Linked DNA regions of Granulimonas faecalis. The protein of the gene in region 2 interacts with the protein of the main gene of each other region in a pairwise test. Links are inferred from orthologs where the notes say so. Each region holds a gene or a part of one and is shown on either strand. Other genes may lie near its edges. The genes, in order: cysK and cysE.

What was found.
Region 1: the proteins of cysE (region 2) and cysK interact in binary tests that used the Escherichia coli proteins (3 or more experiments, as listed by UniProt). The link is inferred for Granulimonas faecalis from one-to-one orthologs.

Annotation. Positions count from the first base shown.
Region 1 is NZ_BQKC01000001.1:727,779-743,277, forward strand. The notes cover bases 1-2,852. They hold cysK (cysteine synthase A), read right to left. Parts: upstream 1,958-2,852; coding sequence 1,043-1,957; downstream 1-1,042. Other genes in these bases: rlmKL (bifunctional 23S rRNA (guanine(2069)-N(7))-methyltransferase RlmK/23S rRNA (guanine(2445)-N(2))-methyltransferase RlmL), read right to left, coding at 1-309; OR600_RS03335 (hypothetical protein), read right to left, coding at 562-738; hcp (hydroxylamine reductase), read right to left, coding at 2,126-2,852. Outside these bases: more of hcp, read right to left, coding at 2,853-3,778; OR600_RS03350 (Crp/Fnr family transcriptional regulator), read left to right, coding at 3,884-4,528; yihA (ribosome biogenesis GTP-binding protein YihA/YsxC), read right to left, coding at 4,543-5,160; OR600_RS03360 (phospho-sugar mutase), read left to right, coding at 5,368-7,095; OR600_RS03365 (hypothetical protein), read right to left, coding at 7,207-8,349; OR600_RS03370 (arginine repressor), read left to right, coding at 8,657-9,091; OR600_RS03375 (argininosuccinate synthase), read left to right, coding at 9,306-10,652; argH (argininosuccinate lyase), read left to right, coding at 10,677-12,089; OR600_RS03385 (transglycosylase domain-containing protein), read right to left, coding at 12,249-14,516; OR600_RS03390 (N-acetylmuramoyl-L-alanine amidase), read left to right, coding at 14,739-15,499.
Region 2 is NZ_BQKC01000001.1:506,538-517,875, reverse strand. What follows is about bases 4,592-7,565. They hold cysE (serine O-acetyltransferase), read right to left. Parts: upstream 6,456-7,565; coding sequence 5,727-6,455; downstream 4,592-5,726. Other genes in these bases: ispD (2-C-methyl-D-erythritol 4-phosphate cytidylyltransferase), read right to left, coding at 6,980-7,565; ispF (2-C-methyl-D-erythritol 2,4-cyclodiphosphate synthase), read right to left, coding at 6,499-6,978; cysS (cysteine--tRNA ligase), read right to left, coding at 4,592-5,724. Outside these bases: preprotein translocase subunit SecE, read right to left, coding at 1-248; rpmG (50S ribosomal protein L33), read right to left, coding at 426-575; tuf (elongation factor Tu), read right to left, coding at 785-1,975; OR600_RS02270 (NYN domain-containing protein), read right to left, coding at 2,662-3,225; 23S rRNA (guanosine(2251)-2'-O)-methyltransferase RlmB, read right to left, coding at 3,218-4,237; more of cysS, read right to left, coding at 4,240-4,591; more of ispD, read right to left, coding at 7,566-7,738; DNA integrity scanning diadenylate cyclase DisA, read right to left, coding at 7,735-8,805; OR600_RS02235 (ATP-dependent Clp protease ATP-binding subunit), read right to left, coding at 8,995-11,338.

The DNA.
Region 1 (15,499 bases), 220 kb from region 2 along the record:
GTTGTCGAGGCCCTCCATGGTGCCGGAGGTGTACACGGCGAACGTGGCGCCCACGGGGAGGTGGTCCTCCCACGGGATGGCGGCGGCGAGGTCGTAGAGGGTCTCGGCACCGGTCACGGGGCCGGACTCCACGACGGCGACGACGGAGCTGGCGATGCGGCTCCATAGGCAGGCGACGTATGCCCACTTGAGGGGACCCTCGAAGCCCACCTGACCCTGGAGCGGGCGCACGGAGGGCACGCCCAGGCTCTCGAGCTCTTGGGCGAGGAGGTGTTCCAGACCGGTGGGGCAGGTCGCGTAGAATCTCATGGTGCGCCTCTCTTGGGTTGTCAAGCAAAGTCAACCCATGCTACCGCTTGCGGCGTCCCGGGTGGGGGCGGGGCGGCGCGACCCCATGAAATAAGGCGGGACCCAAAGGCAGCGGAAAGCACGGGCGCCGGGCGCCCGGTACCCGCGCTCAGCGCGCCCAGGGGTGCCGACGAACGTCAAACCTACCGACACAGAGGGGGCGGCACGTGTGGGTGCCGGCCCCTCTGTGTCGGTGGCTTTGACTGTCCGCCGCTACTCCGAGGCGGCCTCGAGCCCTTCCTGCACCTGGCGGCGGAACTCCTCCCCGCACTTGACGAAGGTCTCGTAGCCCAGACCCTCGGACATCTCGCTCTCGATGGCGATCGAGGGGTCGTCCTTCTTCCTCATCACGAGCGTGTAGGTCCACTCCTCTGGGCAAATGATCTCCATGGCTGCTCCTCAGCAAAAACTAGAAATATATGAATACAATTAAATCACGTGATTACCAAAACGCGGTCCCGGGGCGTGGCTTTTCGGACCGACAACGAGCCCAAGGGGCCGTATTGGAGTGTGGAATCTCCAGGACGGCCCCTTGGGCTCACTGCGGTCTTTCGATGAGTGCCGGGAGGCCCCTCGGTGAGCGGTATGGGCACGCACGAAGCTTCCGTGTGCGAGAATCCGCGCACCGAGGGGCTCGAGGCCGCTCGCCGAAGCCGCTCATCGAGGGGCCAGGGGGTCCGGCTGGCTCCCGGCCCTACGCCTCGATGAGGGAGAGGTAGCGCTCGCCGGTGTCGGGCAGGACGGCCACGATGACGGCGCCCTCCATGTCCTCGCGGTTGGCGAGCTCCACGGCGGCGGACACCGCGGCGCCGGCGGAGATGCCCACGAGCAGCCCGAGCTGCTCGGCCAGGCGGTCCTTCATGGCGATGGCGTCGTCGCCGGTCACGGCGAGCACCTTGTCGACCACCTCGGCGTCGTAGTTGTCCGGCACGAAGTTGGCGCCGATGCCCTGGATCTTGTGGGGGCCGGCCTGGCCGCCCTCGAGGACGGGGGACTCGGCGGGCTCCACGGCAAAGACCTGGGCGGAGGGCTTCATCTCCTTGAGGAAGCGGCCGGTGCCGCTCACCGTGCCGCCGGTGCCCACGCCGGCCACCAAGGCGTCCACGGCGCCGTCGGTGTCGCGCCAGATCTCGGGCCCGGTGGTGCGGTAGTGGGCCAGGGGGTTCTCGGGGTTGGAGAACTGGCCCATCATCACGGCCCCGGGGGTCTCGGCCACGATCTGCTCGGCGCGCTCCACGGCCCCGGCCATGCCGGTGGCGCCGGGTGTGAGCTCGATCCTGGCGCCGTAGGCCGCGGCGAGCTTGCGGCGCTCCACGCTCATGGTCTCGGGCATGACGAGGACCATGCCGTAGCCGCGCTCGGCGGCCACCATGGCCAGGCCCACGCCGGTGTTGCCGCTGGTGGGCTCCACGATGGTGCCGCCCTCCTCCAGGGTGCCGTCGTTCTCGGCGGCGTCCACCATGGCCCGGGCCACGCGGTCCTTCACGGAGCCGCCGGGGTTGGCGGCCTCGTACTTGCCGAGCAGGGTCACGTCGCCGTCGCAGAGGAACGACAGGTCGATCAGGGGGGTGTCGCCGATGGCGGCGCTGACGCTGGTTGCGATACGCATGCTTTCCTCCAAAGCCGGTGCAAGGTGGCCGGTCGGCCATGGCTATAATCCTACCCCTTCTCAGGTATTAAATCCCGCCGGGAGCGGACTCCATGGTAGACCGCCAAAAGAAAGGGCCCCGCGGACGGGGCCCGGATGGGGGGCTGGACGGCCCGTGGGCGTCGAAGGCTACGCCAGCATCTCCGCCATGTCGGCCTCGGGCGTGGTGATGCCGCGGATGCCGAACCGCTCCTGCAGGATGCCGAGGACGTTGGGGCTCACGAAGGCCGGCAGGTCGGGGCCGAGGTAGATGTCCTCGACGCCCAGGGCGAGCAGGGTGAGCAGCACGCAGACGGCCTTCTGCTCGTACCAGGAGAGGACGAAGGACAGCGGGAGCTCGTTGACCGAGCAGCCGAAGGCCTCCGCGAGGGCGAGGGCCACCTGGATGGCGCCGTAGGCGTCGTTGCACTGGCCCATGTCGAGGATGCGGGGCAGCCCGGCCACCTCGCCGAGGTCGAGGTCGTTGAAGCGGTACTTGCCGCAGGCGAGGGTGAGCACCACGCTGTCGGCAGGGGTCTCCTCGACGAAGCGGGTGTAGTAGTTGCGGCCCGGCTTGGCGCCGTCGCAGCCGCCCACGAGGAAGAAGTGGCCGATGGCACCGTCCTTCACGGCCTGCACGATGGCGCCGGCGTTGTCGAGGACGGTCTTGCGGCCGAAGCCGCAGGTGACCTGGGTGCCCCCGTTGACGCCGGTCATCCCGTGGCGCTCGGGGTAGCCCCCGAGCTCGATGGCGCGCTCGATGACGGGGGTGAAGTCCTTGCGGCCGCCCCCGTCGGCGTCGATGTGGGTGCAGCCGGGGTAGGCCACGACCTCCGTGGTGAAGACGCGGTCTGCGTAGGAGTCCTTGGGGGGCATGAGGCAGTTGGTGGTCCAGACGATGGGCGCGGGGATGTCCCTGAACTCGCGCTGCTGGTTCTGCCACGCGGTGCCGAAGTTGCCCTTGAGCTGCGGGTGCTCCTTGAGCCTGGGGTAGGCGTGGGCGGGGAGCATCTCGCCGTGGGTATAGACGTTGACGCCGCGGCCGTCGGTCTGCTCGAGGATCTGCTCGAGGTCGCGGAGGTCGTGGCCGGTCACCACGATGAAGGGCCCGGGCTCGACGGCGAGGTCCACGGTGGTGGGCACGGGGTCGCCGTAGGTGGAGGTGTTGGCCTCGTCGAGCATGGCCATGCACTCCAGGTTCACGCGGCCGCACTCCAGCACGAGGTCGAGGAGGGCCTGCCGGTCGTCGGTGGCCGAGAGCCCGTAGAGGGCGCGGAAGAAGAAGCCGTCCACGGCCTGGGACCGGGCGCCGAGCATGGCGGCGTGGTAGGCGTAGGCCGCCATGCCCTGCAGGCCGAAGAGCAGGAGGCTCTTGAGGGAGCGGACGTCCTCGTCGGCGTTCCAGACGAGACCCATGTCGTAGGCGGGGTAGTCGGCGGCGTCCAGGCCGTGGCGGGCGCTCACATGGTCGATGCGCTCACGGATGGAGGCGATGAGGGCGTGCACGGCGTCGTCGTCGAAGCACACGTTGGTGATGCAGCAGAACAGCCCCTCGACCATGGGCAGCGAGGCGTGGGCGCAGGGGGAGGCCACACCGGCGTCGTGGACGCAGCGGGCGTAGGCGACGAGGTAGCCGGTGAGCTCGTCCTCGAGGTTTGAGGTGGTGGCGTGCTTGCCGCACACCCCCTGGTGCCATCGGCAGCCGGTGCCCCCGGCGGTCTGCTCGCATTGGAAGCAGAACATCTCGTGGGGCAGGGCGGCGGCGAGCTCAGCCTGGATCTCCTCGGTCTCCTGGGTGGTCATGGGGCTCCTTTCGGGGTGGGTGCCTGATGGGCCATACCCTAGGCCGTCGGCCGGCCATGGTATGTTGCGATTGCAACATAACGAGAAGGCTGAGGGGGACCCAAAATGGTTGAGAGCCGGCTGCTGGCGGGGGTGGGGGAGGGGGACCTCGACCGTCTGGCCCAGATGGTGGGCTTCTCCCTCAGGGGGTGCGCGCAGGGGGAGCGCCTCCTGTCGCGGGGGGACGTCGGGGTGTGGGCGGGCCTCGTGGTGGAGGGGCGCGTGCGCATGGAGGCCGCGGACGGCCTGGGTCAGACCGCGGTGATCGGCTGGGCCGCCCCGGGCGAGGTCTTCGCCGAGGCCTACGCGGTCCTTGGGGACGAGCCGCTCATGGTCGACGTGGTGGCCGACACCGACGGCCGTGTGCTGTGGTTCGACGCCGCCCGCCTCCTCGAGCTCTCCGGCGACCCCGTCTGTGCCCCCGTGGCCCGCAACCTCTCGGAGATCCTGGCCCGGCGCAACGTGGGCCTGTCGAGGCGGGCCCTCCATACGGCGCCCCGCACCATCCGGGGGAAGGTCATGGCCTACCTGACCGCCGCCCGGGAGGCGCGGGGGGTCGGGGAGGGGGAGTGGTTCGAGGTGCCCGTGGGCCGCCAGCAGCTCGCCGACTACCTCGGGGTCGACCGCAGCGCCCTCTCCCGGGAGCTGGGGCGCATGGCCAGGGAGGGGCTGGTGGCGGTGGCGGGCCGGAGGTTCAGGATAGGGGGCTGAGGGGCGAGGGATCCCTAGACGCAGGCCGCCGAGATGGCGTCCTTGAGCTCGTCGATGCCCTGGCCCTTCTCGGCCGAGGTGACCAGGACCGTCTCCGGGTCGATGTCGAGCTCCCGGGCGATGAGGGCCCGCTGGCGCTGCTGCTGGGCGCGGCTGAGCTTGTCGGCCTTGGTGAGCACCACCACGAAGGGGAAGCCGCCCTCCTTGAGGAAGCCCACCATCTCGTGGTCGAGCTTCTGGGGCTCGTGGCGGATGTCCACGAGCGAGACCACGAGGTTGAAGCTGCGCTCCTGGTCGAAGTAGCCGCCGATGAGGTCGGCCCAGCGTCTCTTCTCCGCGGCGCTCACCTTGGCGAAGCCGTAGCCCGGCAGGTCCACGAGGTAGATGCCGTCCACGTCGTAGAAGTTCACCGTGGCCGTCTTGCCCGGCTTGGAGCTCACCTTGGCGAGGGCCTTGCGGCCCACGAGGCGGTTGATGAGCGACGACTTGCCCACGTTGGAGCGCCCCACCACGGAGACCTCGGGTCGCTTGGCCTCGGGGATCTGATCTGGGGTGCCATAGGCCGCGCAGAACCGCGCGTGGGTGAAGTCGATCTTTTCCAAGGGTCCTCCCGGGTCGTCGCCTTGGGCCATGATACCCGCTCGGCCGCCTCAGGCGGTGCGGCCGCCCCCCCCCGAAGGCCCTGCAAATGCCGGACTCTTCTGTAAAAAAGGTGCGCGACCCTGAAGAGTGCCCAAAGCGGCAACAATCCATCTTGATAAACATAGAATGGGGCCAACCAGACGGCTGAACCGGGTTTGAACGCCCGTTCGTGACCCCTCAAACGGAAAGAGGTTTCCATGGACACCAAGATCCAGGAGCGCGCGCAGCTCTGGAAGGAGAACGTCGACGAGCCCGAGCTCGCCGCCGAGCTTGCCGACCTGCTTGCCAAGGACGACGACTCCATCGTCGACGCCTTCTACCGCGACCTCGAGTTCGGCACCGCCGGCCTCCGCGGCGTGCTGGGCGTGGGCACCAACCGCATGAACGTCTACACCGTCTCCCAGGCCACCCAGGGCCTGGCCGACTACCTCAACGCCCATTGCGAGAACCCCACCGTCGCCATCATGCGCGACTCCCGCAACAAGGGCGACGAGTTCGTGAAGGCCGCTGCCGGCGTGCTCGCGGCCAACGGCATCAAGAGCTTCGTTGCCCCGCGCATCGAGCCGGTCCCCGTGCTCTCCTTTACCACCCGCCACCTGGGCTGCGACGCCGGCATCGTGATCACCGCCTCCCACAACCCCGCGCCCTACAACGGCTACAAGGTCTATGGCCCCGACGGCTGCCAGATCGCAAACGAGGCCGCCGACGAGATCCAGGCCTCCATCGACGGTACCGATATCTTCGCCGGCGTCCGGTCCATGGACTTCGGCGAGGCGCAGGAGAAGGGCCTTGTCGAGTGGGTCGGCGACGACGTCATCGACGCCTACCTCGACGCCATCCAGACCGTCTCCGTGCCCGGCTGCGTGGCCGAGGACGGCTCCTTCAAGGTGGTCTACACCCCGCTCAACGGCAGCGGCCTCGAGTGCGTCACCAAGATCCTGTCGCGCGTTGGCATCGACAACGTCGTCGTGGTGCCCGAGCAGAGGGAGCCTAACGGCGACTTCCCCACGTGCCCCTACCCCAACCCCGAGATCCGCGAGGCGCTGCAGAAGGGCCTGGAGCTCTGCGACGAGGTCAAGCCCGACCTCCTGCTGGCCACCGACCCCGACGCCGACCGCGTGGGCATCGCCGTGCCCCACGACGGCGACTACAAGCTGCTCTCCGGCAACGAGGTGGGCGTCCTGCTCGTCGACTGGCTCGCCCGCCTGAAGCAGGAGGCCGGCGAGGACGTCTCCCGTAAGGTCGTCGTCTCCACCATCGTCTCCTCCGCCATGCCCGACGCTTTGGCCGGCAAGTACGGCTTCGAGATGCGCCGCGTGCTCACCGGCTTCAAGTACATCGGCGGCCAGATCGACATGCTCACCTCCAAGGGTGAGGGCGACCGCTACCTGCTGGGCTTCGAGGAGTCCTACGGCTACCTGGCCGGGACCCATGCTCGCGACAAGGACGCCGTGGTCACCTCCATGCTCATCTGCGAGATGGCCGGCTGGTACGCCAGGCAGGGCAAGGACCTCTACGAGGCCATGGACGGGCTCTACCGCGAGCTCGGCTTCTACCTCAACGGCGTGGTCAACGTCACCTTCGAGGGCGCTGCCGGCGCCGACAAGATGGCCCGGATCATGAAGGGCCTCCGTGCCCAGCAGCCGCTGACCATCGCCGGCTACGACGTCGAGGGCTGCACCGACTACGCGGGGTGCGTTGAGATGCCCATCCTCAACAAGGACCCCGAGGACCCCGCGCAGACCCTGCCCGCGGCCAACGTGCTCGAGTACCGCCTCGCCGGCGGCCACAAGGTCATCGTGCGCCCCTCCGGCACCGAGCCCAAGATCAAGGCCTACCTGTTCACCACCGGCGCCACCCGCGAGGACGCCGAGGCCGTCCAGGACAAGCTGGCCGTCGCCGCCAAGGAGAGCCTGTTGGCCTAGGAATCCCTCCTTCATCTGCATCAAGCGCACCTGAAAAAGGCTGAGGGCGACCTGGTACACGCCGGGCCGCCCTCAGTCGTTTTCAGGTGCAGGGGGGGAGATGATGAGGTGCTACGCCTTGGCGGGCTGCACCGTCAGGGCCGTCGCGACGTCGGACGCCACGGTGGCGGGGTCCCACTGGTGCGAGGAGTTCCCGCTCGACGTGGGGTCGTGCACCGTGACGGCACCGTTGTCGCCCGGGGTCACGAGCACCCAGTGCGGCGTCGCGCCGAGAGCGCCGCCGCCGGTCTGTGCCAGCACGTAGGTGTCGTCGCCGAGGGCCTTCGCCAGGGCGTCGCCCGTGGCCGCGGTACCCGGCGCGGCTGCCTGGTCGGGGCCGTCGCCCTCGGGGGAGTCCTGGCCCGCGTCCTGCCCGGGGGCCGCGGTGCCGGCGAGGTCGAGTGCCGCCACGGCGAGCCCGAGGTCGCCGCCCTTCTCGGTGAAGAACGAGGCGTCGGTGCCCGAGTCGCCGGAGGCCTTGCCGGCGTCGGTAGCCGCCTGGGCGATGGTCGCGGGGGTCTGGTCGGCGTTCCCAAGGAGGGCGATGCGGGCCATGGCGCAGGCGATGGGGCCCGAGCCGGTCACGGCGAGCGGGGAGCCGCCGTAGTCGAGGTAGCCCCAGCGGGCGTCCCAGCCGTAGAGCGCTGGGACCTCGCCTTGGGCCACGGCGTCGTCGTAGGGCTGGGCGGTGTCGTGGTCTGAGGACGTCCAGCCGTAGACGAAGCCCACGGCGCCGGGCTCGGCGAGGGCGAGCCGGATGAGGGGCTCGGGGTACTCGGAGCCGCGCTCCGCGATCTCGGCCAGCTGGGAGTCGCGGGAGAGGGCCTGCCTGAGCGAGTTCTGGAGGTCGTCGGGCAGGTCCTGGGACACCGCGGGGCCTTGGTCCCGCGAGGGCGCCGACGACACGCACGAGACCACCGAGGAGACGACGAGCACCACCGCCACGAGGACGACGGCCACAAGGACGATGAGGCGCGGGTCGAGCGCGCCCAGGCGCCCGCGGCGCCCGGCGAAGTTGATGGGGTGGCGCTGGAGCTGGTAGCCGCTCGCGTTGCGGCGGCGTTGGGCCGGGGTCTGGTAGCCGCGGCCGTGCAGCTGCGGCGGCTGGCCCTGGGCACGTCTCCGCGAGGAGGACCGGCTGCCGTGGCTTGAGCGACGCCCGGACCCGTTGCCCAGGGGCGGACGCCCGTTTCCCATCTGCGGACTCTCGTTCACGGGACCTCCCGTATCATTTACGAATCTTGTTCCTCGGGTAACCAATCATAAACCCTCGGCCGGCGAGGACGCCTTTGTCAGGGACCCTGCAAAAGGGCCGACGGCGCCGATCCAGCCGTCCGCCGACGCTTTGGTACCGTCCGCCGGACATGTTTTGTTACGAAGTCGATAATTGAGGGGAAATACTGCCCTCAAAAGGTCCAGACAGGGGCAAACTGCCTGCAAGCCGACCAGCTCGACCGAGCGGCCCCGGTTCATGCGCCACGATGAATGGCGCGCCGAGGAAACCAAGGCAAAGGTGATTTTTTTGGTCAAGGGACGCAACAACAGGCAGGATGCCATCCGCGAGATCGTGCGCGGCAAGAGCATTCGCACCCAGCGCGTCCTTGTCCAAGAGCTTGAGGACGCCGGCTATGCCTGCACCCAGGCCACGGTCTCCCGCGACATCGCCGACATGGGCCTGCGCAAGCTGCCCGAGGGCGTGTACGTCCTCGCCGAGGACCTCCACCTCCAGCGCATGGTCTCCGAGCTCGTGACCGACGTCAACCACTCCGGCAACCTCGTGCTCGTCAAGGCGCAGCCCGGCACCGCGTCGGGCATCGCCGCGGCCATCGACGCCGCGGACCTCCCAGAGGTCGTCGGGACCCTCGCCGGCAACGACACCATCCTGGTGGTCGCGACCTCCCCCGAGAGCGCGGAGGCGTTCGAGGGCCACATCAACAAGCTCCGCAACTTCCGATGATGGCGGCCATCCGGTAGGCCTCGAGCCTCCGGGTGTCCGCGCCCCAGACCCCAGGCGACGCCTGTCCGGCGCCCGTCTGGCCGCGCATGCCCCGCCGAGGCGGTGCGTGCGTCTGTCTTCAAGCAAAGACCCGCTCACACAACAGAACAGCCTGGGACGGCCCCTCCTCGCGGGGGACCGTCGTCGACGGCACCCATCGTCAAGGAGCAGAGCCATGACCGCTACCGCCACCGCTACCGCCACCGCCAACACCGCCGCCCCCAAGGGAAAGGTCGTCCTCGCCTATTCCGGCGGTCTCGACACCTCCTGCCTCATCCCCTGGCTCCAAGACCAGGGCTTTGAGGTCGTCACCGCCATCGCCGCCCTCGGACAGCCCGGCTCCTCGGACATCGACCACATCGCCCAGAAGGCCGTCTCCCTCGGCGCCACCGCCTCCTACGCCGTCGACATGCGCGAGGAGTTCTGCGAGGACGTCTGCGCCTGTGCCATCAAGGCCAACGGCATGTACGAGAACCGCTACCCGCTCCTCTCCGCCCTGTCCCGCCCCGTCATCTGCAAGCACCTCGTGGACATCGCCCACAAGGAGGGTGCCGTGGCCATCGCCCACGGCTGCACCGGGAAGGGCAACGACCAGGTACGCTTCGAGCTGGAGTGCAAGGCCCTGGACCCCGACCTCGAGATCCTCGGGCCCGTGCGCGACTGGGACCTCCTCACCCGCTCCCAGGAGATCGAGTACTGCGCCGACCACGGCATCTTCATCGAGGTGACCAAGTCCTCGCCCTACTCCATCGACGAGAACGTGTGGGGCCGCGCCATCGAGTGCGGTGTGCTCGAGAACCCCTGGAACGAGCCGCCCTGCGACGCCTGGGTCATGACCGTCGACCCCATCGAGGCCCCCGACCAGCCCTGCGACGTCGTGGTCTCGTTCGAGTCGGGCAGGCCCGTGGCCCTCAACGGCGAGCCCATGGCCATGCTCGCCCTCATCGGCAAGCTCAACAACATCGCCGGCGGCAACGGCTTCGGGCGCATCGACATGATCGAGGACCGCGTCATCGGCATCAAGAGCCGCGAGTGCTACGAGCAGCCCGCCGCCCTCGCCCTCATCACCGCTCACAAGCACCTCGAGTCGCTCTGCCTGCCCGGCGACGTCCTGGCCGTCAAGCTGCAGCTCGAGCACGAGTGGGCCAAGCAGGTCTACGGCGGCCTCTGGTTCAGCCCCCTCAAGGACGCCCTCGACTCCTTCTTCGAGTCCACCCAGCAGACCGTCACCGGCGACGTGCGCCTGCGCTTCTACAAGGGTTCCTGCACCGTCACCGGCGTCAAGAGCGACAGCTCCATGTACGACTTCGGCCTCGCCACCTACGACGAGGGCGACACCTACGACCGCTCCGCCGCCAAGGGCTTCATGGATCTCTACGGCTTGCCCAACAAGGTGTGGGCCCAGCGCACCCTGGGCCAGGGAGCTCCCTGCGACGCCCCTGCGGCCGCCTGCGACCCCAAGCCTCTCGTGGTGAGCGTGGAGCCCTCCGGCGCCGCCGCCAAGGTCACCCTGTACAAGTAGACGAAAATCCGAGGTGGACGACCCATGGAAAGCCAGCAGAACCAAGCCCCGAAGCCCCTCTGGTCAGGCCGCTTCGACGCCACGCCCTCGGGCGAGCTTGAGCTCTTCGGGGCGTCGCTGACGTTCGACCGGCGCCTGTGGCGCGAGGACATCGCCGGATCCGTCGCCCACGCCACGATGCTCGGCCGTCAGGGCGTGCTCGACGAGGCCGACGTGGACGCCATCCGCGCCGGGCTCGCCCGGATTGCCGACGAGATCGAGGCCGGCACGTTCGTCTTCGACCCCACGGTGGACGAGGACGTGCACATGGCCATCGAGCGCGTGCTCACCGAGCGCATCGGCCCGGCGGGCGGGCGGCTCCACACCGGGCGGTCGCGCAACGACCAGACCGTCACCGACGGCCGCCTCGCGGCCAAGGGCTTCGCGGCCTCGTTGCATGACGCCGCCCTCGACCTCGTGGCCGCCCTCGCGGAGCGGGCGGAGGGGGAGTCCGGCGTCGTGATGCCCGGATACACGCACCTCCAGCCCGCCCAGCCGGTCCTCCTGTCCCACCACCTGCTGGCCTACGCGTGGATGCTCCTGCGCGACTGCCGCCGCTTCGACGCGGCCCTCGACGCCGCGGACGCCTCGCCGCTCGGCTCGGCGGCCCTGGCCGGCACCACCTACCCGCTGGACCGCGCCATGACGGCCGGGGCCATGGGCTTCTCCTCGGTCATCCCCAACTCCATGGACGCCGTGGCCGACCGCGACTTCGTGTGCGACCTCGTCTACGCCTGCTCCATGTGTCAGATGCACCTCTCGCGCCTCTGCGAGGAGCTCATCGTCTGGTCCACGGCGGAGTTCGGCTTCGTGGAGATGGACGACGCCCACTCCACGGGGTCGTCCATCATGCCGCAGAAGAAGAACCCCGACTTCTGTGAGCTTGTGCGCGGCAAGACCGGCCGCGTCTACGGCGACCTCGTCTCCATCCTCACGGTCCTCAAGGGCATCCCGCTCACCTACGACAAGGACCTCCAGGAGGACAAGGAGCCCATGTTCGACGCCTTCGACACCGTGCTGGGCTCGCTCCATGCCGTCACGGGCATGGTGCGCACCATGAGGGTGAGGTCCGACCGCATGGCCGAGGCGGCCCACGAGGGCTTCATGGCGGCCACGGACCTCGCCGACTACCTCGTGGGCAAGGGCATGCCGTTCCGGGAGGCCCACGGCGTGGTGGGCCGCGTGGTGGCCGACTGCGTCAAGGCCGGCGTGACGCTCCAGGATCTCACGGCCGAGGAGCTCCGCAGCTGGTCGCCGCTCTTCGGCGACGATGCCCCCGATGCCGTGGCCATCGACGCCGTGGTCTCGCGGCGCACCACGTTCGGAGGCACCGCCCCCGACGCCGTGGCCGAGCAGCTCGCCCTCCTCAAGGAGGCTGTTGCGGGGGAGGCGCGCTAGGGGTCCGCGGCCCGCGCGGCTGGGGTCGTCCTCCAGATGGACCGCCCCCTGATGGGGGGCACTTAGGGGTTCCCAAAGAAGAGGGGCCCGGCGACCGTCTCGATCGCCGGGCCCCTTGTTCGGTTCCCTGTGGGGGTGCCGGGCAGGGCGCCCGCGGCGTCAGCCCGTCGGGGTCGTGCCGCCCGCGGTATCGCCTCCGGCCCCGCCGTTGCCGCCGGCGCCACCGCCCGTATCTCCGCCGGTGCCTGTGCCGCCGTTGCCGCCCGTGCCTCCGGTGCCGGTGCCTCCCGCTGCATCGCCGCCGGTGGCCCCGCCCTGGGAGGGCGTCGTGGGTGTCGTGGCGCCGCCCTGGCCCTGCCCGTTGTCGGTGGGTGCCGTGGGCTGCTCGGTCGTCGTGGTGGTCGTGGTCTCCTCTGTCACCGTGGTCTCCTCAGGGGGCGTCTGGGCGGCGCGGGACGACGACCTGGAGCCGCCGTTCGAGGAGGACCCGGTGTTCTTGGCAAACGACCAGGTGCTGTTGGCCTTGTAGGTGGGCCTGGCGTCGGCGTCGGGGAACTCTGCCCTGGGGGTGTCTCCCAGGTAGGCCTTCACGAACTGGCCGAAGATGGGGCACGAGCTGTTGGAGGGGTGGCCGTCGGAGCCGTCGATGAAGACGGTCTTGGAGGAGTCGGGGTAGCCCGTCCACACCGCCACGGCGATCTGGGGCGTGTAACCGCAGAACCACAGGTTGTCGGCGTACTCGGTGGTGCCCGTCTTGCCGGCGATGGGCTGGTCGATGCCGTAGGACGACACCACCTTGGCCGTGCCGCTCCCGGAGGTGACCACGCCCTCGAGGACGTCGGTGGCCGCCGCCGCCACTGCGGGGTCGAGGGCCTGGGTGGGCGTGTCCTTGTGCTCGTAGACCTGGTTGCCGTTGCGGTCCTCGATCTTGGTGATGGCCACGGCGTCGCGGTGCACGCCGCCGGAGGCCAGGGTCGAGTAGGCCTCGGCCATCTGGATGACGGGGACGGGGATGGTGCCCAGGGTGATGGAGTCGTAGGCGGGGAGGTCCTCGGTGATGCCCATGTCCTTGGCGCACTTGACGATGCTCTGGCCGCCGACGGCCTGGGCCACCTGGACGTAGCCGGTGTTGGAGGAGAGCTCGGTGGCTTTCCTCAGCGTGATGGTGCCGTATGAGACGCCGCCGTAGTTCTTGACGGTCCAATTGGACGAGACTTTGAGCGGTGAGTTGCAGTTGAGGTAGACGTCGGGGTCCATGCCGTCTCGAATGGCCGCCACGAGCGTAAAGGCCTTGAACGAGGAGCCCGGCTGGCGCATGCCCTGGGTGGCCAGGTTCACCTGGTTCTTGGAGAAGTCGCTGCCGCCCACCATGGCCTTGATGTAGCCCGTGGAGGGGTCCACGGCCACGAGGGCGCTCTCGAGGCCCTCCTGGCCGATGGCCTCCAGGCGGTCGGACACGGCCTTCTGCGCCTCCTGCTGGGCGTCGGGGTCGATGGTGGTGTAGACCTTGAGGCCGCCCTTCATGACGGTGTCGCTGGAGAAGTCCTCCGACAGCACTTCCTTGATGTACTGCGTCCAGTAGGGGTAGACGCCGGTATTCGACATGGTGTTGGACCCCGGGTTGAGCTCCAAAGGCGTGTTGTGGGCCTCGTCGTACTCCTCTTGCGAGATGTCGCCGGCGTCCAGCATGCGCTTGAGCACGAGGTTGCGGCGCTTGACGGAGGCCTCGGGGTTTTGGGTGGGGTCGAACATGGTGGGGGAGTTGGGGATGCCCACGAGAAGGGCGGCCTGGGCCAGGGTGAGGTCCTTGGCCGTGGTGTTGAAGTAGGTCTTGGCCGCAGCCTCGATGCCGTAGGCGCCGTTGCCGTAGTAAATGGTGTTCAAGTACATGTTGAGGATCTGGTCCTTGGAGTACTTCTTCTCCATCTCCACGGCGATGTAGGCCTCGCGCACCTTGCGCTTGAGGGTGCGGTCGAACTGCTCGTCGGAGAGCACTGTGTTGCGCACGAGCTGCTGGTCGATGGTGGAGGCGCCCTCGGAACCGCCGACAAGCGTCACAAGCGCCGCGCGGGCGATGCCTTGGGGGTCGACGCCGTTGTGCTGGTAGAAGCGGATGTCCTCGGTGTCGACGGTGCCCGTGAGCACGTAGGGCGAGATCTCGGAGAGCTCAACGTTGCGCCGGTTCTCGGCCATGAACTCCGCGATGACGTTGCCCTTGGAGTCGTAGACCGTGGTGGGCTCCGACACCACGTAGGCGTCTGGCGAGTCGAAGTCGGGAAGGTCTTGGAGCCACCCCTCCACGATGGAGCCGACGGAAAAGGCAAGGGCGATGACGACGAGGGCTATGAAACCAAAGAGTCCGGCTGCGCCGAACCCAGCGATGTGGGTGCGTGAGTGCTTGCGGGCACGTCGCGTCCTGATTCCCATGTAGCGACCTCCTTTGGGGGCTTGGTCGCTAGTCATTATCAAGGAACCGAGGGCCGAAGGGGCCTGCTTGTGCGTGTCTCCACGGCATTTTGGAAACGGTGGGGGTTCTCGGAGCCGATGCGCAGAAAATGGCCCCTCGTTCGTCAGGCTGTTTTCAGTGGTTTTGATAGCGGTTATACTTCGGCCCATATGAAACGACGCAACGAAACAGGAGGGGCTTGAATGAAGGAGAAACGCGAGGTCCGCAGCAAGAACCCCGGCCTCAAGCGCGCCTTTAAAAGAGCCGCCGTCTCCGCCTGTGCGGCCGCTGCGGTCTCGTTGGCCTTGGCGGTGCCGGCCTTTGCCGCCTGCGGTCCGGTGGTGCTCGACGCGGGCCACGGCGGCGGCGATTCTGGCGCGGTGGGAAACGGCCTCACGGAGAGCAACCTCACGTGGAGGATCACCAAGTACGCCGAGGAGCGCCTTAAGCAGCTGGGCATCCCCACGGTCATGGCGCGCGCCTCGGAGAACTCAAATCCGTCGCTCTACCAGCGCAACAAGGTGGCGCAGGATGTGAAGGCGCGAGCCATCGTCTCGTTTCACATCAACAGCGGCGGCGGCACCGGCGCCGAGGTGCTCGTGGCCAACAACGCCGCATACAACAATTTCTGCGCCTCTGAGACCCAGTCGTTCGGCCGCGACGTGCTGTCGCGACTCTCGTCTCTGGGCCTCTACAATCGCGGGAACAAGCCGCGCGACTACCCGTCGGGCTCCACGGTGTCGCTCTATGCGAGCGCCCAGTCGTCCGACTATTACGCCATCGTGCGCAATGCCCGCGCTTCGGGCTTTTCGGGCGCCATCATCGAGCACGGCTTCATCGACAGGGGCGACGACGCCCTCAAGTTCAAGAGCGATGCCTTTTTGAAGCAGCTTGGCTATGCCGACGCCGAGGCCATCGCCCGTCAGTGGCCCAACAGCTACAGCCGGCCTGCCGCCAGCTCCTA
Region 2 (11,338 bases):
TCCTCGCGGGAGGGCCAGACGACGCGCCGCATCTCGGAGCGGACCTCTCCGAAGTAGGAGGTGGCACGCTTGATGAGACCGGGCTTGCCGGACTTGGCGGCCTTGGCGGGGGCCTTGGAGCCCTCGGACTTGGCCGGGGCCTTCTCGGGGGCCTTCTCGGCCATGATCTGGGCCTGGGCCTCGTTGCGCTGACGCTCGGCCTGACGTGCCTTGCGGGCGGCTCGTTTGTTGCGGTCCTTCTTGGCCATGGGGCTCATGTCCTCCACAAAGCTCGGACTTCTCGACTAGACATTAAAAACCGGCCCGTCCCTATAGGGAGGGCCGGTGAATTGGCTGGCAGCCCAGGTAGGACTCGAACCCACAACAAACGGTTTTGGAGACCGCCGCTCTACCATTGGAGCTACTGGGCTGTGTGAGACTCTATTCTAGCGCGTCTCTTTGTGCAGCGTGTGGTGACGGCACCACCGGCAGTACTTTTTGAGCTCCATGCGCTCAGGATGGGTGCTCTTGTTCTTGTAGGTGGTGTAATTGCGACGCTTGCAATCGGTGCACGCAAGGGTGACGAGAGTACGCATGAATGGATTCCTTCCCAAGTACCGGACATGGCCGCTCTTACGTCACAGCCATGCGCGAGTGATTACGCTACCACCCCGCCGGTAAGCCGTCAACAGAGATGGCCCACCAAATCCTACGTTCACGGGATGGGCACGGCAGAGGTGGGAACGGTCGGCAACAAAAAAGCCCGGCACTCGAGGTGCCGGGCTTTCACGATCGAGGAAGCGAGTTACTCGATGATGGTGGCAACACGGCCGTCGCCCACGGTGTGGCCGCCCTCGCGGATGGCGAAGCGGAGGCCCTCCTCCATGGCGATCGGGTAGATGAGCTCACCGGTGATGGTGACGTGGTCGCCAGGCATGGCCATCTCGACACCCTCGGGGAGGGAGATGTTACCGGTGACGTCGGTGGTGCGGAAGTAGAACTGCGGACGGTAGCCGTTGAAGAACGGGGTGTGACGGCCGCCCTCCTCCTTGGTCAGGACGTAGACCTCGGCGGTGAACTTCTTGTGCGGGGTCACCGAGCCGGGCTTGCAGAGGACCTGGCCGCGCTCGATCTCCTCGCGCTTGACGCCGCGGAGCAGGATGCCCACGTTGTCGCCGGCCTCGCAGAAGTCCATGGACTTGCGGAACATCTCGATGCCGGTGGCCACGGAGTTGGAGGTGGGCTTGATGCCCACGATCTCGACCGGGTCGTTGAGGCGGAGCTGGCCGCGCTCGACACGGCCGGTGGCGACGGTGCCGCGGCCGGAGATGGTCATGACGTCCTCGACGGCCATCAGGAACGGCTTCTCGTTGTCACGGGCGGGGGTGGGGATGTAGTTGTCCACCTCGGTCATGAGGGCGCGGATCTGCTCGACCCACTTCTCGTCGCCCTCGAGGGCGCCGAGGGCGGAGCCGCGGATGATGGGGAGGTCGTCGCCCGGGAAGTCGTACTCGGACAGGAGGTCGCGGGTCTCCATCTCGACGAGGTCGATGAGCTCCTCATCGTCCACCATGTCGCACTTGTTCAGGAACACGACGATGTAGGGCACGCCGACCTGACGGGCGAGCAGGATGTGCTCGCGGGTCTGGGCCATGGGGCCGTCGGTGGCGGCGATGACCAGGATGGCGCCATCCATCTGGGCGGCACCCGAGATCATGTTCTTGATGTAGTCGGCGTGGCCGGGGCAGTCGACGTGGGCGTAGTGACGGTTCTCGGTCTCGTACTCCACGTGGGCGACGGAGATGGTGATGCCACGCTCGCGCTCCTCGGGGGCCTTGTCGATGTCCTCGAACGCGGTGAAGTTGGCGCGGCAGCCAGGGGTCTCGGAGAGAACCTTGGTGATCGCGGCGGTCAGCGTGGTCTTGCCGTGGTCGACGTGGCCGATGGTGCCGATATTGACATGCGGCTTAGTACGCTCGAACTTCTCCTTGGCCATGTGCCATCCTCCTTCTGGAAACAGGACTTCCCGCTTCGCAGCCATTGATGCCTACGTGCTAAATATGTCTAGCGGCCCCCGGAGGGACCGCAAGATAACCTGGTAGCGGTGACTGGATTCGAACCAGTGACGCCGCGGGTATGAACCGCGTGCTCTGACCAACTGAGCTACACCGCCATGCTTGAAATGGAGCCCGCGACCGGATTTGAACCGGTGACCTCTTCGTTACCAACGAAGTGCTCTACCGACTGAGCTACACGGGCATGGTGGGGATGCTTGGACTCGAACCAAGGAACCCATAGGGAGCGGATTTACAGTCCGCCGCAGTTGCCGCTGTGCCACATCCCCATCCGTTTTCAAGCCGCGCTGCCAGGTGCTGGACCCACAACGCGCTAGTGATACTACGCCCGGGGCAAATCCGTGTCAACGTATACCCCGGACCCGGGTGTATCCATACCATCGTTTCTGCACAACCCCAGCTAGACAACCCTATACGACCGCCATTACGGGGGTTTCCGATCGGAGGCGCCACCCACGCACCCAAATCGTACCGAGAAAAAAGGCGGCCCGCGGGCCGCCTTCGTCGGTGGGTGGAGCTGATGGTCGGATTCGAACCGACAACCGTCCGATTACAAGTCGGGTGCTCTGCCGTTGGAGCTACATCAGCGCAGGGACGATGATAGCGCTTAGACCCGGCGCCCGAGCAGTGCGTTGAGCTTGGCCGCCGTCTCGGGGTCCAGGCGGTCCTCCAGGCTCATGCGGGACCACGTGCGCTCCTCGCGCTCCCGCTCGATGGACCGGTTCATGGCCGCCACCTCGTGCACGAGCATACGGCTCGACACGCGGGTGACGCCCGGCCCCTCCACCGTGGCCTGGATCGTGCCGTCGGAGGTGACCACCGTGACCCGGCGGCCGGAGTCGCGCGCCTCGGTCACAAGCCCCTCGATGACGGTGTCCGCCGAGACGCCCCTGCGGGAGAAGACCTCCCGCACGCCGCCGCGCCTCGTCTCGGGGCGGTGCTCCCCGCGATTGTTGGCGCCGTCGTAGACGATGACGGCCTCGTACTCGTGCTGGGCGTAGGCGGCGACGTCGGCCAGGAGCGCCTCGCGGGCGCGGCCGAACGGGTCGGTGCCGAGGCGCTCGGGCACGGAGCCGTCGGGCTCGTCGAAGAGGTCCTGGTAGCGGGGGTCGGCGAAGAGCACGTTGTAGCCGTCCACCACGAGGAGGGCCCGAGGGGCCCCCTTAACCACGGTCGACGCCCCCCTCGCGGCCGGCCTCCCGGAGGCGCCGCATCCACTCGTAGGCCATGACCGTGGCGGCCTGGGCCACGTTGAGCGACTCCACGCGGCCGCGCTGGGGCAGGCGGCACGAGAAGTCGCAGCGGTCGAGGAGCAGGCGGCTCACGCCGGTCTGCTCGTTGCCCATGACCAGGCAGAAGCGACCGCCGAGCGGCGCGTCCCAGACGTCCTGCTCGGCGTGCTCGGTGGCCGCGCCGGCCCAGAACCCGGCCTCCTTGAGGCGGTCCACCGCCGTGGCGAGGTTGGAGACGCGCGCGATCGGCACGTGGAGCACGGCCCCGGCCGACGTCTTGTAGGCCCCCACGCCCACGGAGGCGGCGCGGGCCTTGGGGATCACGACGCCGGCGGCGCCCGCGACCTCGGCGGAGCGCACGATGGCGCCGAAGTTGCCCTCGTCGGTCACATGGTCGAGCACGAGCACGAGCGCGTCGCCGTCGCCGGCGGCCGCCACGACGTCCTCGAGGTCGGCGTAGGGGAAGTCATCGAGCTCCACGACCACGCCCTGATGGGCGCCGTGACTCGACATGGCGTCGAGGCGGGCCTTGGAGCAGATGTCCACCTCCACGCCGTCGGCCTCGAAGGTGGCGGCGAGCCGGGCGAGCTTGGGGTCCTGGCTGCCCTTGTTGAGGGCGATGTGGGCGCGCCTCACGGGCACGCCGGCGGCAAGGGCCTCGTCGACGGCGCGGCGGCCCTCCACGAGCACGCGCTCCTCGGCACGCGGCTGCCGGCGGGCGGCCTGCGGGCTCCCCTTGCCCTGGGCACCCCTGCGGCGGTCCCCCTTGGGGGCCTTGGGCGCCTGAGGGCCCGCCTTGCCGGCGAGGCCCGCCTTGCGGCCGTCGCGGCCCCTCCACTGGCGGCCGTCCTCGCTGCTCCAGGCGCGGGGGGCCTGGCCACGGCCCCGGCCGCGCCTCCCCTGCTGCCCGTTGCCCTGCTGGCCCCTGGGGCCCTGGTTCTTGGACGCCATGGTCAGCGCCCCCCTTCCTGACGGGTGATGCGGGTGCCGGCCTGGGTGTCCTCCACCACGAGGCCGAGGTCCGAGACGGCATCGCGGATGGCGTCGGCGCGCGCCCAGTCCTTCGCGGCGCGGGCCGCGGCGCGGGCGTCCACGAGGGCCGCCACGGCGCCGTCGACGTCGTCGCCGTCGAAGCCCACGAGGTCGCGGGCCACGTCCACGAGCCCGGCGGGCAGCGGGTCGGCCTGAGGCCGGACGCTCTCCAGGCCGAGCACCTCGAGGAGCTCCACGAGGGTGTCGGAGGCGCGCAGCAGCGTGGAGGTGCACGCCCCCGCCCCGGCGGCGTCGAGGTAGGCGTTGGCCTGGTTGGCGAGGGAGAAGACGGCGGCGAGGGCCGAGGACGTGTTGAAGTCGTCGTCCATGGCCGAGGTGAAGCCGTCGCGGGCGGCGTCGATGGCGTCGGACAGGGCCTGGGCGGCGTCGCCGCCGCAGCTGGAGCCGTCGGAGTTCTCGGCCGCCCAGCGCAGGTTCCTCGCCGTGGTGCGCAGGCGCTCCAGCGCGCCCACGCAGCCGTCGAGGCGCTCGAACGAGAAGTCGAGCGACGAGCGGTAGTGGGTCTGGAGCATGAGGAGGCGCACGGCGTCGGCCGGGTAGCGGTCGAGGACCTCCTTGAGCGTGTGGAAGTTGCCGAGCGACTTGCTCATCTTCTCGCCGTCGACGCGGAGCATGCCCGTGTGCATCCACAGGTTGGCCAGCGGCTCGTGCCAGCGGCAGCAGGCCTGGGCGCTCTCGTTCTCGTGGTGCGGGAACACGAGGTCGGAGCCGCCGCCGTGGATGTCGATGGGTGTGCCGAGGTAGCGGTGGACCATGGCGGCGCACTCGGTGTGCCAACCGGGGCGCCCCTCGCCCCACGGCGACTCCCAGCTGGGCTCGCCGGGTTTGGCCGCCTTCCAGAGGGCGAAGTCGAGGGGGTCGCGCTTGTCGGAGTTCTCCTCGATGCGGGCGCCCACGAGCAGCTCGTCGACGTTGCGGCCCGAGACGCGGCCGTAGGTCTCGCAGCTGCGCACGGAGAAGTACACGTCGCCCGAGGGCACGGCGTAGGCGTTGCCCTGGTCGATGAGGCCCGAGATCATGGAGACCATGGCGTCGATCTCCTGGGTGGCGCGGGGCCGGATGTCGGGGGCCAGCACGTTGAGGCGCCCCATCTGCTCGATGAAGGCGTCGGAGTAGGTGCGGGCGAGCTCGGCGGCGGTGACGCCCTCCTCGTTCGCGCGCTGGATGATCTTGTCGTCGACGTCGGTCAGGTTCTGCGCGAAGCGCACCTGGTAGCCCTTGTAGACGAGGTAACGGCGGATGACGTCGAACGCGAGGAACGTCCTGCCGTTGCCGATGTGGATCTGGTCGTAGACCGTGGGGCCGCACACGTACATGGAGATGTGCCCGGGCTCCACGGGGACGAGCTCCTCCTTGCGGTGGGTCTGGGTGTTGTAGACGAGCATGGTCACTCCTCAGTGCCGCTGGGTGCCTGGGCGGCTTCGCCGCCGTCAGGTTGGAATCGTACATCTTGGGAGGGGGCCGCCTGGGCGGTGAGGGCGGCCACCTGCTCCTCGAGCTGGGAGATGCGCGCCGTCAGGATCTCGACGGTCTGCTCCATGGGGTCGGGCAGGTACTGGCGCCGGCGGTCCGTGTGGGCCGGCTGCGTGCGCACCCGCACGCCGCAGCGCGTGGTCACGTGCCCGGGGACGCCCACCACGGTGCAGCCGGCCGGGACGTCCTTCACCACCACGGCGCCGCCGCCCACCTTGGAGCCGTCGCCCAGGGTGATGTCGCCGAGCACGGCGGCCCCCACGCCCACGGTGACGTTGTCGCCCAGGGTGGGGTGGCGCTTGCCGGTCTGCTTGCCGGTGCCCCCCAGGGTGACGCCCTGGTAGATCATGCAGTCGTCGCCGACGATCGTGGTCTCCCCCACCACGATGCCGCTGCCGTGGTCGATGAGGAAGCGGCGGCCGATGGTGGCGCCGGGGTGTATCTCGACCCCGAACCGGTGGCGGCTCCACGTGGAGAGGGTGCGGGCCAGGAAGCGGTGGCCGTGGGTCCAGAGCCAGTGCTGACGCCGGTAGGCCCACACGGCGCGCATGCCGGGCGAGTTGACGAGGATGGAGATGGTGGACGTGGCCGCCGGGTCGTGCTCCCGGAAGGCGCGGACGTCCTCGCGTATGGAATCGAACATGGGTGTCCCATCGACGGGGCGGTTCGGGAGGTCGGCGGGGCGCCTAGGGGCGCTCCATGAGGCAGACCGCCCAGGCCTCGATGCCCTCCTCGCGGCCCACGAAGCCGAGGCGCTCGGTCGTGGTGGCCTTGAGTCCCACGCGGGAGACGTCGCATCCCATGGCGCGGGCCATGGCGGAGCGCATGGCGTCGCGGTGCGGGGCGAGGCGGGGGGCCTGGGCGGCGACGGTACAGTCGCAGTCGAGGAGTTCGTACCCAGCCTCCCGCGCGAACCCCATGACGCGGGACAGCAGGACGAGGGAGTCCGCGCCGGCGTAGGCGGGGTCGTCGTCGGGGAAGAGACGGCCGATGTCGCCCAGGCGGCAGGCGCCGCAGACGGCGTCCATGAGGGCGTGGGTCACGACGTCGGCGTCCGAGTGGCCCGCGAGGCCTCGGTCGCAGGGCACGACGACGCCGCCCAGCACGAGGGGGCGCCCCTCGCAGAAGGCGTGCACGTCGTAGCCGTGGCCGATGGAGAGGGCCATGTCACTCCCCTTCCCGCTCGGCGGCCAGGAGGGCGGCCTCGACGACGGCCAGGTCCTCCGGGTAGGTGAGCTTGAGGTTGTTGCGCTGGGCGTCCACCACGGCCACGGGGAGCCCCATGGCCTCCACGAGGGAGGCGTCGTCGGTGCCCACGGAGCGGGCGCGCCGGTGGGCGGCGCGGATGACCTCGATGGGGAACGCCTGGGGCGTCTGCACGACCCAGAGGTTGCCGCGGTCGGGCGTGGCGGACACGGTGCCGTCCCGGACCACCTTGACGGTGTCGGTGCAGGGGCAGCCGGCCACGGCGCCGCCCAGCGAGGCGTCGGCCCGCAGGCGGGCGGCCACGGCCTCGAAGGTATGGGGGCGCACGAGGGGCCGGGCGCCGTCGTGGAAGGCCACGAGGGGGACCTCGGACGAGACGGCGTCGAGACCCGCGGCGCAGCTCGCCTGGCGGTCGTCGCCGCCGGGGACCACCGCGACGGGGAGCGCCAGGGGCAGGCCGGCCACGAGGGCCTCCATAGCGGCGAGGTCGGCGGGGCGGCAGACGAGCACGAGCGCGGCCACGGAGGGGGCGGCGTCGGCGGCGAGGAGCGACCACGCGACGAGCGGGCGGCCGGCGACCTCGACGAGGGCCTTGCCGCCCGGGTGGCCGAACCGCTCCCCGGAGCCGGCGGCGACCACCACCACGGTGAGGTCCGCGCCCGGGTCGGGCGCGGCGACGGCGGCGGGCCGCGCCTCGGCCTGGCAACGGCAGCGGCTCATTCCTTCCTGCCCCACATGCGGTAGAGGCTGTCGGCCAGGATGCCGGGGTTCTTGACGCCGATGTCGTCGAGGCGGCTCGGGTTGTCCTCGATGTCGTCCATGAGCTCCTGGAGGCTGCCGTACTCGTCCACGATCTTGTCGGCCATGCCCTCGCGCACCACGGAGATGCGCGACAGGGTGCGCAGGCCCAGGGGCGCCATGATGGAGTCCTCGCCGAGGCCCTCGTAGCCGAGCATGGCGCCCACGCGCTTGAACGAGTGGAGCTGCGCGGCGTCGAGCTCGTGGAACTGGCGGCGCACCTCCCGGGCGGTCTCCTCGGAGGAGTCGCGGGCGTAGTCGCGGATCATGAGGGTGTACTCGTCGTCCATGTCGCCCACGAGCTGCTCGCGCTGCATGGCGATGGTGCGGCCCTCGCTGCCGAGCTGGTCGATGAGGTCGTCGAGCTCGTCGGCGGCCGTCATGAGCACCTCGAAGTACGAGAAGATCTTGGAGATGTCGGCCAGGGTGACGTAGTTGTCGAGCTCGAGCGTGGTGAGGCGCAGCAGGTTGCGGTCCAGCGCCTGGCGCGTGGACTGGAGGGTCACCAGCAGCTGGTTGACCATGTCCATGATCTCCTGGACGGTCTTGATCTGGAAGGAGCGGCCGTCGAGGTAGACGTTGACCACCTGGCGGCGCTCGGAGACCGAGATGACCATGGCGTTGGTGAGGATGCTCATGCGCGCGGCCGTGCGGTGGCGCATGCCGGTCTCGGAGGTGGGGAGCGACGGGTCGGGGTTGAGGTGGAAGTTCGCCCGCTTGATCTGGGTGAGGTCCTTGTCGATGACGATGGCCCCGTCCATCTTGGAGAGCTCGAACAGGCGGTTGGCCGTGAACGAGATGTTGAGCGGGAAGCCGTCGTCGCCGGCGGCCAGGACGGCGTCGACGTCGCCCACGCAGATGAGGGCGCCGAGCCGGCCGGCGATGATCATGTCAAGGGCGCGGCGCAAGGCCGTGCCCGGCGCTGTCTGGCGCATGGCGCACTCCATGCGCTCGTCCAGGGACAGCGACCGGTCGCAGAAATCCCCCATGAAGACCCTTCTGTCCGAAGCGCCCCGCGACGCGCGGCACGCCCCTTAACCCTAACAAAGCGGGCGGGCGCCGTGGGGGCGCGGCGGGGCTGCGACAGAGGTCCCACAGAGGGAGAGGTCCCACAGAGCGGCGCCCGGCCCCGCGGGGTGCGGGACCGGGCGCACGGTCGGGTTCGCCTGGAAGGCCCGTCAGGCCGAGGCCTCCTGGGAGCCGGCCCCGGAGCCCTTGGCGAGGGCGCTCCGGCCGGGTGCGCCGCCGGGGGCCGGCAGGCGCGACATGGTCTCGCGGACGGTCTTCTCAGGGATCTCGCCGGCCACGTGGTCGAAGACGAGGGCGCCGTCGCGGACGTCCACGGAGACGACCTCGCCCCTCTCCCACCTCCCCTCGAGGAGCTCCTCGGCGAGCGGGTCCTCGATGAGGGTCTGGATGGCGCGGCGAAGCGGGCGGGCGCCGTAGACCTGGTCGGTGCCCTCCTTGGCCACGAGGTCGCGGGCGGCGTCTGTGAGCTCGATGGACATGCCCTCGTCCACGAGGCGGTCGCGGAGCTCCCGCACCATGAGGTCGACGATGGAGCGGAGCTGGTCCCTCTCGAGCGACTTGAAGACCACGACCTCGTCCACGCGGTTGAGGAACTCGGGGCGGAACTGCCGCTTGAGCTCGCCGGTGACGCGCTGTTTGATCTCGCGGTCCGAGAGGCCCTTGCCCGAGGCGCCGAAGCCCATGGGCGTGGTGGTGGCGATCTCGCGGGCGCCGATGTTGCTCGTCATGATGATGACGGTGTTGGAGAAGTCCACCTTGCGGCCCTGGCCGTCGGTGAGCCGGCCCTCGTCCAGGATCTGGAGGAGGATGTTGAAGACGTCAGGGTGCGCCTTCTCGATCTCGTCGAACAGCACCACCGAGTACGGGCGGCGCCGGACGGCCTTGGTGAGCTCGCCGCCCTCGTCGTAGCCCACGTATCCCGGAGGGGCGCCCACGAGCTTGGAGACGGCGAACTTCTCCATGAACTCGCTCATGTCGTACGTGATGAGGGCGTCCTCGCTGCCGAAGAGGAACTCGGCGAGCGACTTGGCCAGCTCCGTCTTGCCCACGCCCGAGGGGCCCAGGAAGATGAAGGAGCCGCCGGGGCGGCGCGGGTCCTTGAGCGGCGAGCGGCTGCGGCGGATGGCGCGGGACACCGAGCTCACGGCCTCGTCCTGGCCGATGACGCGCTCATGGAGCACGGACTCGGCGCGCAGGAGCTTGGAGGCCTCGGCCTCGGTGAGGTTGGACACCGGGACGCCGGTGATGAAGCTCACGACGTCGGCGATGTCGGCCGAGGAGACCTCCACCGTGACGGCGTCGAGCTCGGCGTGCCACTGGGCCTCGAGCTCCTCGCGGCGGCCGGTGAGCTCCTTCTCGCGGTCGCGCAGACGGGCGGCCTCCTCGAACTCCTGGGCCTTGGCGGCGCGGGACTTCTCCTCGGCCACGGAGGCGAGCTCCGCGTCGCACTCGACGATGGCGTCGGGTACCACGATCTTGTGCACGCGGGTGCGGGCGCCGGCCTCGTCGATGACGTCGATGGCCTTGTCGGGCAGGAAGCGGTCCTGGATGTAGCGGTTGGACAGCACGACGGCGTCCACGAGCGCCTCATCGGTGTAGCGGACGTGGTGATGCTCCTCGTAGCGGTCCTTGAGGCCCTTGAGGATGGTCACGGTGTCGGCCACGGAGGGCTCGTTGATGTAGACGGGCTGGAAGCGGCGCTCGAAGGCGGAGTCCTTCTCGATGTGCTTGCGGTACTCCTCGGCGGTGGTGGCGCCGATGACCTGGATCTCGCCGCGGGACAGCGGCGGCTTGAGGATCGAGGCGGCGTCGATGGAGCCCTCGGCGGAGCCGGCGCCGATGAGGGTGTGGATCTCGTCGATGAACAGGATGTCGCTCTCGGACTCCATGACCTCGTTGACCACCCGCTTGAGGCGCTCCTCGAACTCGCCGCGGTACTTGGAGCCGGCGACGAGGGCGGCCACGTCGAGCGTCCAGATCTGCTTGCCGCGCAGGACCTCGGGCACGTTGCCGTCGGCCACGAGCTGGGCGAGCCCCTCGGCGATGGCGGTCTTGCCCACACCGGGGTCGCCGAGGATCAGCGGGTTGTTCTTCTGGCGGCGCGCCAGCACCTGCATGACGCGCTCCACCTCGGAGTCGCGGCCGATGACCGGGTCGAGCCGGCCGTCGGCGGCCAGCTTGGTGAGGTTGCGGCCGTACTCCTCGAGCATGGAGCCCTCGCCGGGACCCTGGCCGCCGGCCACGTCGGCGCCGGAGCGGACGTCGGCCATGGCCGGGCGCATGCGACTCTCGGACGAGCCGGCGGTCAGCCGGTCCACGGCGTTGCGCACGGCGTCGCCGGAGATGCCCATGCGGGTGAGCGCCTCCATGGCCACGCCGTTGCCCTCGCGGACGATGCCGAGCAGCAGGTGCTCGGTGGAGATGTAGGACTGGCCGCGGGTGATGGTCTCACGGTAGGCCCCCTCCAGCACCCGCTTGGCGCGGGGCGTGAAG